2 regions of the Clostridium cellulovorans 743B genome follow, and region 2 is predicted to be linked to the other one. Evidence: riboswitches for the same ligand, from Rfam matches in the RefSeq annotation. Region 2 holds a riboswitch; the other holds the start of a gene.
The links. Region 2 has a riboswitch for S-adenosylmethionine ahead of CLOCEL_RS05390 (C45 family autoproteolytic acyltransferase/hydrolase). Riboswitches for the same ligand answer to the same signal wherever they lie in the genome.

Region 1 (6,205 bases), 2.4 Mb from region 2:
CGTTAAGCCATTTTCAAGGTGAAAGTGGCTTAACAAAAGACTAATAGGAGGGCTTAAAGGTGAAAGATTATATAGAAGATAGAGTATTAGATGTTGCTAAATACATTATTACTTCGAAAGCTACGATAAGAAAAACTGCTAAGGTATTTGGGGTAAGTAAAAGTACTATACATAAAGATATGACTGAGAGATTACCTCAAATTAATCCTCAAATAGCTGAAGAAGCAAAAATTATATTAGATTTAAATAAATCTGAACGACATATTAGAGGCGGAAAGGCAACTAAATTAAAATATAAAGCTATTGAAGGTTAAGCTTTTTCTTATTATAATTAGAAAGAAAGCTTTGTAAAAATTTGATGAAATATTAAGTATAAGTTTTCTTTAAAATATAATAGGTAGGAGTGGTTTTATGTTCTTTAAGGTCGGTACAGACCTAGGAATTGATTTAGGGACAGCAACAGTTTTGGTATATATGAAAGGAAAAGGAGTAATACTTAAAGAACCATCAGTAGTAGCTGTAAATAAAACGACTAGACAAGTTTTGGCAGTTGGTGAAGAGGCTAGACAAATGATTGGAAGAACACCAGGGAATATTGTAGCAATACGTCCATTAAGAGATGGTGTTATTTCAGACTACGACATTACGGAAGTTATGTTAAAGGCCTTCATGAAAAAAGCAATTGGTAAAAGAAGGATTTCTACACCTAGAGTAGTTATATGTATCCCTTGCGAAGCTACAGAGGTTGAAAAAAGAGCGGTTAAAGACGCAGCGACTAATGCGGGAGCTAAGAAAGTAAAGCTTATTGAAGAGCCACTTGCAGCAGCCATTGGCGCAGGGATAGATATAACTAATGCTAGTGGAACTATGGTTATAGATATTGGTGGTGGAACTACTGATATTGCAGTCATTTCTTTAGGTGGAATGGTTGTAAGAAAGTCTATAAAAGTAGCTGGTGATACTTTTGATGAAGCAATTATAAAGTATGTAAGAAAAAAGCATAAGCTAATGATTGGTGAGAGAACAGCAGAAAATCTAAAGATAAATGTAGGATCAGCTTATAAAAAAGATGTTGAAAATACTATGGAGATAAAAGGTAGAGACCTTATAACAGGGTTGCCAAAGAATATTGTAGTAACCTCTGAGGAGATGAGAGAAGCACTTTCAGAGTCAGTAATGGCTATTGCTGATTGCGCTCATGCTGTTTTAGAAAGAACACCACCAGAACTTGCATCTGATATTGCAGAACAAGGTATTTATATGACTGGTGGAGGCGCGTTACTTAACGGGCTTGATAAATTAGTTGAAAAGGTTACTAAAGTACCTGTATATGTTGCAGAAGATGCAATCTCTTGTGTTGCATTGGGAACTGGTGAGGTGCTAAAATATATTGAAAAATTAGATAGTACAGGCAGTGATATTGCTATAAAATAAAAAAGGCTATTACATAATGGAGTTTTTCATTATGTAATAGCTTGTTTTATTAATATATATGTTCCCAAAATGGTAGTTCATAACTTATAATAATTGCTTAATGTTAAATGAAGCTTTAGACATAGTTTTATTTTTGGAACTTATATGATTAAAAAAGCAAATAATTATAAAAATATGTTATAGAAGAGACGAGAAATATTTTGTTTCAAAATGTTAATATCTTATTACAGTTTTTTATATAAACTATAAGCATAAATAAGAGTATCTGTAATGACTTCAGCCATATCCATTATTAAGTCTAATCTAATATTTCTATTAGTGAATAATTCGTTATTATCGCAGCTATCAACTATACCTATTATGGATATATCACCAACATCGGGCAAAGTCTTGCCGACACCTTTCCCAGGATGTATAGGGAATGGTCGTATTTGAATTTCTCCTATGTTATCACTACTACCTAAACAAGCATCTATTCCTATAACTGAAGCTTTAGGATGAAGACATTTTATCCTTTTAACACTTTCTTCTAAGTTAAGGGCGTGTATAGGATTCTTTATGGTGCCATAAACTGGCAGGGGGAATAGCTTTTTCTTTAATAAAGTACCTACCAATGGACCAAGACAATCCCCTATACACCTATCAGTGCCAATACAGATGATAATAGTATCATTAGTTATTAGGTCTTTTAAAAAATCTCCGAGTTCACAATATGCACTTTGGTTTAAATAATTAGCTCTAGCTTTTTTCACCTATAACACCCCCATTAACATATATATGTTGGTAAGAATGTTAATATTAGAATTGTGCAAAAATAAAATCATTGTATTAGTGAAAAACGTAAAAAACTATAAAAAAAATAAAGGGAAAAGTATTATAAAAATATGTAAGTTAGTGTCTAAAAATAAGAAAAACATAGTAAATGGTAGATATATTAATGTAAAAAGGTTAAATGGGTGTTTTTCGGCTTGATAAAGTTTCTTAACCAATGTATACTATCTTATGTTGGCACGAGAGTGCAGACGAAATGGTGTAAGAGTATAAATGGGAGCATAGCTCAGCTGGGAGAGCATCTGCCTTACAAGCAGAGGGTCACAGGTTCGATCCCTGTTGTTCCCACCATTAATACGCTGGCATGGCTCAATTGGTAGAGCAGCTGACTTGTAATCAGCAGGTTACGGGTTCAAGTCCTGTTGCCAGCACCACACGGAGGATTTCCCGAGCGGCCAAAGGGGGCAGACTGTAAATCTGTTGTCTCTGACTTCGATGGTTCGAATCCATCATCCTCCACCAAAAAAGATGCTAATTTGTTAGTATCTTTTTTTATTGTATGAAAAAATTACCTGTATTTTAAAAAAATACATTAAATTGTTTGTTTTAATAAATATTGACAAATATCTATTCGATATGATAGAATCGTAATTGTTGAAAATAAAATAAAAGTACTTATCAAGAGAGGTGGAGGGAAAAGGCCCGATGAAACCCGGCAACCAGTGAAATCACTAAGGTGCCAATTCCTGCGATTTAATTTGCAAGATAAGGGGAAATGTAATTATTACCTCTTCTTACGAAGAGTTTTTTTTATATATTATATAGATTAAAAATTAGGAGGTTATACTATGAGAAGATTATTTACTTCTGAGTCTGTTACTGAAGGACATCCAGATAAAATGTGTGATCAGATATCCGATGCAGTGCTTGATGCTATATTAGAAAAAGACCCTAAGGCAAGAGTTGCTTGTGAAACTGCAACTACTACAGGAATGGTTATGGTTATGGGGGAAATTACAACTTCATGCTATGTTGATATTCCTAAGCTTGTAAGAGAAACTGTAAGAGAAATTGGATACACTAGAGCAAAATATGGTTTTGATTGTGAAACTTGTTCTGTTCTTACATCTATAGATGAACAATCAGCAGACATTGCTATGGGTGTTGATGAAGCGTTAGAAATTAGAGGAACTAGTGTTGATGAAATAGAATCTGTAGGAGCAGGAGATCAAGGAATGATGTTTGGTTTTGCTACTACTGAAACTCCAGAATATATGCCTATGCCAATTGCTATGGCTCACAGATTATCAAGAAGATTAACAGAAGTTAGAAAAGAAGGAATCTTGGATTACTTAAGACCAGATGGAAAAACTCAAGTTACTGTTGAGTATGAAGACAATAAACCAGTAAGAATTGATGCTATTGTTATTTCAACACAACACGGTCCTGAAGTTACTCAAGAGCAAATAAGAACAGATTTAATGAAACATGTTATAAAAGCTGTAGTTCCAGAAAATCTTTTAGATGATCAAACTAAGTATTACATTAACCCAACAGGAAAGTTTGTTATTGGTGGGCCACAAGGGGATACAGGCCTTACAGGAAGAAAGATAATAGTTGATACTTATGGTGGTTATGGAAGACACGGTGGTGGTGCTTTCTCTGGAAAGGATCCAACTAAGGTTGACAGATCAGCTGCTTATGCTGCAAGATGGGTTGCTAAGAATTTAGTAGCAGCAGGGGTGGCAGAAAAGTTAGAAATTGAAGTTGCTTATGCAATTGGAGTTGCACATCCAGTATCTATCGAAGTTGATACTTTTGGAACAGGAAAAATTTCAGATGATAAAATTGTTAAAATAATAGGTAAAGTATTTGATTTAAGACCAGGTGCTATCATAAAACAATTAGATTTAAGAAGACCAATTTATAAGCAAACAGCTGCTTATGGACATTTCGGAAGAACAGATTTAAATCTTCCATGGGAACAATTAAACAAAGTTGAAGAGATAAAAGCATTATTATAAAATAAATAAAAAATCAAAGCTAGCAAGGTGGAAATTTCCTCTTGCTAGCCTTATTTTTTATGTGGAAAATTGGAATTATCAGCATCTAATAAAGCTATGGTGTATTAAAAAAAGATTAGTTTAGATTGAGTATGTAAAAAGCATCAAGGGTAGAAGGTTAAAGATGGAATTCTTCAAAGATTTTAAAATTAAATTTGAGGAACTATAAATAATTGGTAGAGGCTCAAATATGAACTCTTTAAATAGATAAGTATAGTTGTGGTATAATTATAAATATGATCAGGTTATTAAACAGAGTGTATATGTTGCATCTTAGCATACTTATTTGAATAAATAAGTTTGTATGTAGTATTGGAAATTAACAAACTGCTAAATGAGAGGTGCTTGATGTTACATATGGGACAAAATGAGCTAAGGTGAGTGAAATGATAGAAATTCAAGGTACTGTTGAAGCTATTGTCTTTCAAAATGAAGATAATGGATATGTAGTTGCAACAATTAAATATGACGATAATAAAGCTACGATTGTAGGGGTTATACCTTATATAGTAGAAGGTCAAACCTTAAAGCTTAAAGGTCAATGGATTAATCATAAGAAATTTGGACAGCAGTTTAAGGTTGAGGAATGTGAAGAGGTATTACCGGATTCTGTTATTGGTATTGAACGATATCTTTCTTCAGGAGTAGTTCAAGGAATAGGACCAGTGACAGCGAGAAAAATAGTTCAGCATTTTGGAAATGATGCTTTGAGAATTATGGAAGAAGATATTGAACGGCTTAAAGAAATTGAAGGAATAGGCGCAAAGAAAATCAAGGTCATAGCTGAGTCTTTTGCTACTCAAAGAGATATAAGAGCTATAATGGTGTTTCTTCAAACTTATGGAGTCACCCCAACTCAATGCAATAAGATTTATAAAAGATTTGGCAATGCAGCTATAGAAATGGTGAAAAATAATCCTTACATATTGACAGAGGAGATAAGTGGAATAGGGTTTAGAACAGCAGATAAAATAGCTAGGAGTCTAGGCATTGAACTTAATTCACCTTACAGAATTCAGAGTGGCATAATATATTTAGTAAAACATTTTTCTTTGCTTGGCAACACATACATGCCTCTTCATAAATTGATAAGTGAGGGAAAAGATATATTAAGTGTTGATGCCCTTGAAATAGAAAAAAATCTACAGGAATGTATCTTAGATTTAAAGCTAAAAGTTGAGGAATTTAATCAAGAATTGTGCGTGTTTGATCTTCCTTATTATTATAGTGAACTTTCAGTAACCTCAAAACTTTTGACTTTAGCAACATCGTCTTATGATGAACTTAAAATAGATATAGATGTAGAGATAAAAGAGTTTGAAGAAAAAAATAATATAGTATTTGCAGAATCGCAGAAAGAGGCTGTGAGAGGTGCTATAGAAAATGGAATTGAAGTAATTACAGGAGGACCAGGGACTGGCAAAACCACGATAATAAATTGTATAAACAGTATTTTTGAGAAGCACTCATTAAAGATTTCTATGGCAGCACCTACTGGAAGAGCTGCAAAGAGAATGACAGAATCTACAGGGAGAGAAGCTAAAACCATTCATAGATTGTTAGAATTAGGGTTTAGTGAAGATGAGGGAAATTCAGAATTTATTAGAAATGAAGAATCTCCATTAAAGTGTGATGTGTTAATTGTAGATGAAGCATCGATGATAGATATTATGTTAATGAGCAATTTACTAAAGGCTGTGGAATTAGGAACAAGAATTATTATTGTTGGAGATGTAGACCAACTTCCATCAGTAGGACCAGGTAATGTCCTTAGAGATATTATAGATAGTAATGCTGTAAAGGTAGTTAGATTAAAAGAAATATTTAGACAAAGTAAAGAGAGTATGATAATTGTAAATGCTCACATGATAAATAATGGGAAAATTCCAGTGTTGAATTCAAAGGATAAGGATTTCTTCTTCATAACAAAGGAATCG
Region 2 (6,205 bases):
ATCTAATGTGCCTTGAGGTGAAAATGGTGGTGGTGACCCTGCAAGACTTGGATACTTTTGATCATCCAATTCATAATGACCATCAATAGTTCTAGAAGACGGTATTCTCTGATTTAAGTAAACATCATAATGATCAGCTAAAATATCCTTTGCTGCTTCTATATCCAACTTTCCTAACTGATGTTCCAGTAGTTGTGTAAGTCGAACTCTTCTTGCTCCTTGATGATCACGAATATCTGTATAACAACTGTTTTCCACTTCTAAATTGCGGATTCTCGGATCTTCTGGTGCATTAAATCCAATGAAATAGCCATCCTCCAAAGTTTTTACATTATAGTACTCTAGACCTTGTTCAAATCGAAGAATTTTATTAGTTTTTATATCTCCTAGGAGCCACATACTAGTGTATCCACCATTGCTTCTCTCCTTCATAATATCAACAAAACCAGTCATATCATCAGCATATTGAATAGCCTTACGAATTCTCACAAACTGAGGGATTCCGTTAGGATTATATTTCATAAAACCAGCAATACTTGTATCCGCGCCTAAAAGTCCTGAACCTGTGACAAAGAAATCACTAAAGCTATCTATATATCCTGGAGCCGTCTGCATCAAAATCCTATTACCTCTTTTAGGTACAATGTCTATAATTATATTGAGATACTGCCCAGTTTCAAAGTTCTCCCAAGTGTTATGTGCTAAAAGTATTTTTTTATTTTTTGTAGCAGAACCAGTGGCAATAAAAGCTGAACAACGGCCTTTGGCTCTTGCTAAATTGCTACCAACTACCCCATTATTCCTATAAGGCCACCAAAAATCTATAAGTTCACCATAACCGTTCCATGCAAGAATTTCTTGCCAAGTTACTTGTACCCCTGCCTTATATGCGCCATCAGCTATACCTTTTATTTCATATAAATACTCTATATCAAGCCTATTCGTAAACTGTCTTTCTGCTTCCTTAACAAAAAAACTCCACTCCTTACCTGTATTCCAGTAAGTTAGGAACTTTAAGTTATCCATAATTTCCTTAATTTCTTTTGCAAGTAAGAATCCATGCTGAAAACCACGCTTATATGGTTCTCCTTCAATGTGAATATATATCCAACCGTTTCTCTCAAATCTGTAGCCTTTACCAAAATAATGAATATTGTCCGGGCAATTCTTACTTTTACGTTGCTGATAGCCTTCATAAGGTTTATTGTTTTGATTTTTTTTACTACCTTGCTGTGTATTGTTGCTTTGTTTAGTTTTGTTCCTTTGATGCATATTGTTGTGGCCTTGCTGAGTATTATTACTTCTGTAAGCATTGTTACTTTGCTCAGCATTACCATTTTGCTGGACATCGTTATTCTGCTGAGCATTATTGCCTTTATAACTTCTACTACTTTGATAATTACTAGAATAACCGCTCGTCTCTTGATAATCCTTTTTACTCCGGTAGTTTCTGTTGCCTTGGTAATTATTATTGCTCCTTACCATTCCATAGACACCCCGATTCTCCACTTTCACTTTTTGCATACTAATATCATATTAATATCCTTGGTGAAAGGTGAATCTATATCTAAACTTTTAGGAACAACTTCTTTCTAAAGCAAATATCTTTATAAAACATTTAACTACTTTTGAAATTCTATATATTAAAATTGAAAATCTAAATTAAATTTATAAGCGCCATATGGATTCAATGTAAGACGTTATTTGAATTTATGTTATTTATAAAAAAAAAACATCTGAATTAGATGGATATTGTTCATAAAAACAGTCTAATTAAAAATTCATCCTCATCTCTCAGAATTTAATCTGCTGGATTTAGCACCATCACTTTAAAGTGTGGTTGCTGAAACGTCTTAGGGCCAGTCCCTCGGCTTCTCTTGATAAGGTTAATAATATCATTTTTTTTAAAAGGGCTTTTTTTACTTTAGTTCCTTAATACTTTTCTCTAGTAAACTTATATGTTTTATGTGTTTTATTATAACCACATTTTTCTATTTTGTCAATATGTTTTCACATTTACTTATAATAGTTAATGTACCTGTATTCTATGTAGCAAATTTATGATAACTTTCTATAACTTCATCCTTGAAATTTCTTCCTATTGGAACCTCAAGATCACTCTTTAAGATCAACTTATCTGATAATACCCTTTCCACGAAGCTAATATTAACAATATAAGACTTATGAGTTCTTATAAAATATGGATTATTGATTTCTTCTATAATATCTGATAGCTTACCTCTAACTTGATAATTTCCATTAATAGCATGGAAAGATAAATAATGCCCAAAGGATTCAATAAAAATAATACTTTTCACATTAAGTCTAAAGATAGTTGTCCCAGATTTTAAAGTTAATACTCTATCGGTATTTTGTAAGTAGTCTATTAATACTTCAATCATATTCTTGAAATCTTCATCAAAATTATTCAGACGAATAAACTGTATAGGCTTTACCCTTAGGGATTTAAAAACTAAAGTTTCATCTTCACTTAAGAAAATAATACAATCAGCCTCATTTCTTTCCTTCATCAGCTCAGCCTTCTTAATATCACTGCTATCCACTAATTCAAAGAAAAATAATAAGTTCTCGCTATTTGAATCATCTTTAATATAATCCTCATGAGCAAAAATAATCTTTTTGGGATAATCCCTTAAAGATTTTTGAATTTCAGATTTTAAAAGGCTCTTTAAGTCTTGATTTTTTAAACTTAAAATAATCTTAATCATCCTTCATTCCCTCCCCCAAAAATCTATTCTTTTCGATTTTTTGGATATATTCATGGAGGTTTTGGTTAGGATCTGCTAGTACACCTAGTACGTTATACGCATCATCTATTTCAATAAAATATCTTTCTTTTAAATAATTTAAGGCATCTAAAAACCCCTTTTTATCTGAACCAATTAATGATCGAAAAGTTAAAATCGACCCATCCTTCAAAGCTACACCGAAATAAATCGTATAATTTATAGTTGAATAATGTGCATACTGCCTATTCCAATAGATTTTAATACTTTTAATTTCCGTTAATCTAATTTTGAATGCACAGACATCCTCTCTGCCTTTGAAAATACTAATTAAGTATCTCCATTGCTGGAAATAATCATTGTTATCATAGTATTCCAAGTACTCTTCACTTATATCCCAATGTTTCCACGTTGCTACCACTACAGGTATTTCAAAAACTCCTATTATCACAAATAAAATTCCTGCAAAAATGCCCCAATTTTTATTGAATCCTATTAAAGTATTGGCACTATTTCCGATTTGTACTGCTACGAAAAAAAATGTTATTAACGAAATAAAAATTATTCCAGTCTTTGAACTTTTATCTCCAACAACAAATAATTTCTTTGACTTTTTCAATCAATCACTCCTTTGTAGTTGCATTTATGTATTTTAATTCAATCTCATTCTTTATTATACATTAAATGCAACATTTGCTCATGTCTGTAATTTCTTAAAATATATAACTCTCAATAATGCTTGCATCTTAAATCCATAAATTCTAAAAAGAAAAAGAACTCATCGCTGAGTTCCTTTGAATTACCTCTTAGCCTTAACACTTGCTCTTTCAATTTCATCTATATATTCATTAAGGCTTCTATTTGGATCCTCTATTACAGATAGCAAATCATGCTCATCCTCTATTTCTATATTGCATTTTTCTTTTAAATGTTTTACAGCTGCTACATAATTTTTATCATTTGAAGTTACTAATGAAAGAAACTTTATAACGGTTCCGTCTTTTAAAGTGACGCGGAAAAAAATAGGGTGCATCATCATTACCATATAACTAAACATTGTAGTCCAATAAAGCTTGATACTTTTAATTTCACTTAATTCTATTTTGTCTGCAAACTTTTCTTCTTTACCAATTAATATGCCATATACATACTTCCATTGAGTCCCATACTTATTAACTCTGTAAAGCTCTATATACTTTTCACTTATATCCCAATGTTTTATACAGTTTGCTATTGTTGGAACATAAATCAAGAAAAAGATTGCCGCAGTTGCTAAAATAACTATAGGTGCTGATATTTTATAATCCTCCACCTTACATAGTTTGCATAAATAGAAACCTGCTTCTAGCCCTGCAATAATAGCTAATACAGCTGTAACAATTATCATTGTCCTTGTTGGTCTCTTTCCAATAACAAATAGTTTTTTTGATTTCTCCATTTTTAAATCCTCCTTAATAGATCCTTTATTGTATTTCCTTGATATATTCCCATTATATTACTTATAAAATGAAACACAATTAGGTTGGCATGAACTACAAATTCATAGCACATATAGCAATTTTCTTTAGTTCATGGATGGACAAATGGAAATAATCTCTTGTCTTCAGGAGAATATGTATTTGATAAAAAAATTAAAGGACTTAAACGTGGAGAAAATTATAGATTATTAATTCGAATGCCCACTATCAATAAAGAAGCATATGAATGGGTTAAAGACCATGTTAAAAAGGCAATACTTTTTTTATTCAAACTGGTGGAAGAGTTTTAGGAAAAGGAAAAATAATTGATTTCGTTTATGAACTATAATAGTTGGTTTGTTATACATAGTAGGTAATTATAATATATCACTATAATCTTTTTATTGACTGGAAACAATCAACAGTAACACTGCTCAATTGTTACTACATAAAAAACCTCTGAAATGAACAATTAATTCTGTTCATTTCAGAGATTTTACGTCTTTATTTGTATTAGTTCATATATTCAACTGTTATGTTGATTAATTTATCAGTATCAAAAACCTTTATATAACTTATATGATTTTCTTCATTATAGTACCAACTGTTAGTAGCTGAAGTTTTTAAGGTACTTGACCTTTCACCTAAAGTTCCATTTGATATCTTAGCTATAGTTTCTTCTCCTATTGTAACTTTATTAAGAGTCTTTTTATCATCATGAAGTATTGCCACAAAGAAATAAGTTTCATATTTAGGAGTATATTTATCATGTTTGCGTTCTATAATTATCTCTCTAACATTATTACTAATATACTGATGAGTAATATCTGTTTGTCTATATTCTTCATTGGCAACCTCATCACCATTGATAGTCTTTGCAGCAGAAGAACGGCTAACTCCATCGTCAAGGTACATGGTATATGTTCCTTTTACCCCTTCATTGCATGGATAAATATTTAAAGTTATTGGATTAGGAAGGCCCTTACTGTTTAATTCTCCAACATATCTTTCGCGTTCTATTGTAGGAATTATTGCTCCAGCTCTAACATAAAGTGGTACCGTAAAAGGTATGTGATTTGGATCCCATGCATTTTTATCAGTTATACTCGCATCGATATTTAATGTAGTGCCACCTTCAATTGCATCCAAAAGTGGCTTTCTGCTATCCATAAACTGATACCAACTATTTCCTATAGGCAGATACACATCACGGTTCCCTTGTCCTTTTGAGGTAATTGGTGCTACTAAAAGGTCATTTCCAACAAAGAATTCATTACTTATAAAATCAATTTTGTCATTAAATAAAGAATCATCATCACTGGCTAGAAACATTGCTCTACAAATAGGCATACCATTTAAAGTATTCTCAAACAATCTATCATAGAAAAGCTGCATTAATCTATAACGAAGTTCTATAAAATATTTACATATAGGAAGAACTGCATCATACATATATTTGTAGCTTCCTTTATCACTTTCACTTACATCCTTGAATTTATAAGGTTCTTGAAATTGCTTTCCTATTTCTGCTTTTCCATTATAATGATTTCTGAACCATGGTAAAAAGGCTCCCATAGATGTCCATCGAATTAAAAGTTCAGGATCTATCCACTTCTCTCCATCACTTCCTTTTTCAAAGCCACCGATATCTTGACCTGACATAGCTTGACCTGTTAATCCCAAAGCAAGACATTGAGATATGTTTATCCTCATAAAATCCCAAGTTGAAGCGTTGTCACCATTCCATAAAGCTGAAAACCTATGAGCTCCAGCAAAGCTTCCTCTACCGATTATAAAGTTTCTTTTATTTTCTCTTCCATTTAAATGATTTAATCCGTGATAAGTTGCTTTGTGTAAGTTATATGAATATAGATTCCACGCTTTGATAAATGGAGTTTTAGAATATGAATTAGTTTCTATATCATCATTTTCAAAGGCTTTTACAAAATCATCAGTGATATTTAATCTTGCAGGAAATGACTTCATGTCACCATAACCATA

Region 1: another riboswitch for S-adenosylmethionine. It lies ahead of metK (methionine adenosyltransferase); the one in region 2 lies ahead of CLOCEL_RS05390 (C45 family autoproteolytic acyltransferase/hydrolase).

Annotation. Positions count from the first base shown of each region.
Region 1 is NC_014393.1:3,733,831-3,740,035, reverse strand. It holds gene spoIIID (sporulation transcriptional regulator SpoIIID) at 60-314, shown strand; gene mreB (rod shape-determining protein) at 412-1,434, shown strand; gene yyaC (spore protease YyaC) at 1,659-2,186, opposite strand; tRNA gene CLOCEL_RS15235 (tRNA-Val) at 2,481-2,556, shown strand; tRNA gene CLOCEL_RS15230 (tRNA-Thr) at 2,564-2,639, shown strand; tRNA gene CLOCEL_RS15225 (tRNA-Tyr) at 2,643-2,727, shown strand; SAM riboswitch class I at 2,878-2,977, shown strand; gene metK (methionine adenosyltransferase) at 3,054-4,229, shown strand; gene recD2 (SF1B family DNA helicase RecD2) at 4,655-6,205, shown strand, end outside.
Region 2 is NC_014393.1:1,301,897-1,308,101, reverse strand. It holds gene CLOCEL_RS05390 (C45 family autoproteolytic acyltransferase/hydrolase) at 1-1,485, opposite strand, end outside; SAM riboswitch class I at 1,785-1,887, opposite strand; gene CLOCEL_RS05385 (LytR/AlgR family response regulator transcription factor) at 2,046-2,729, opposite strand; gene CLOCEL_RS05380 (hypothetical protein) at 2,722-3,366, opposite strand; gene CLOCEL_RS05375 (hypothetical protein) at 3,547-4,185, opposite strand; gene CLOCEL_RS05370 (TIM-barrel domain-containing protein) at 4,718-6,205, opposite strand, start outside.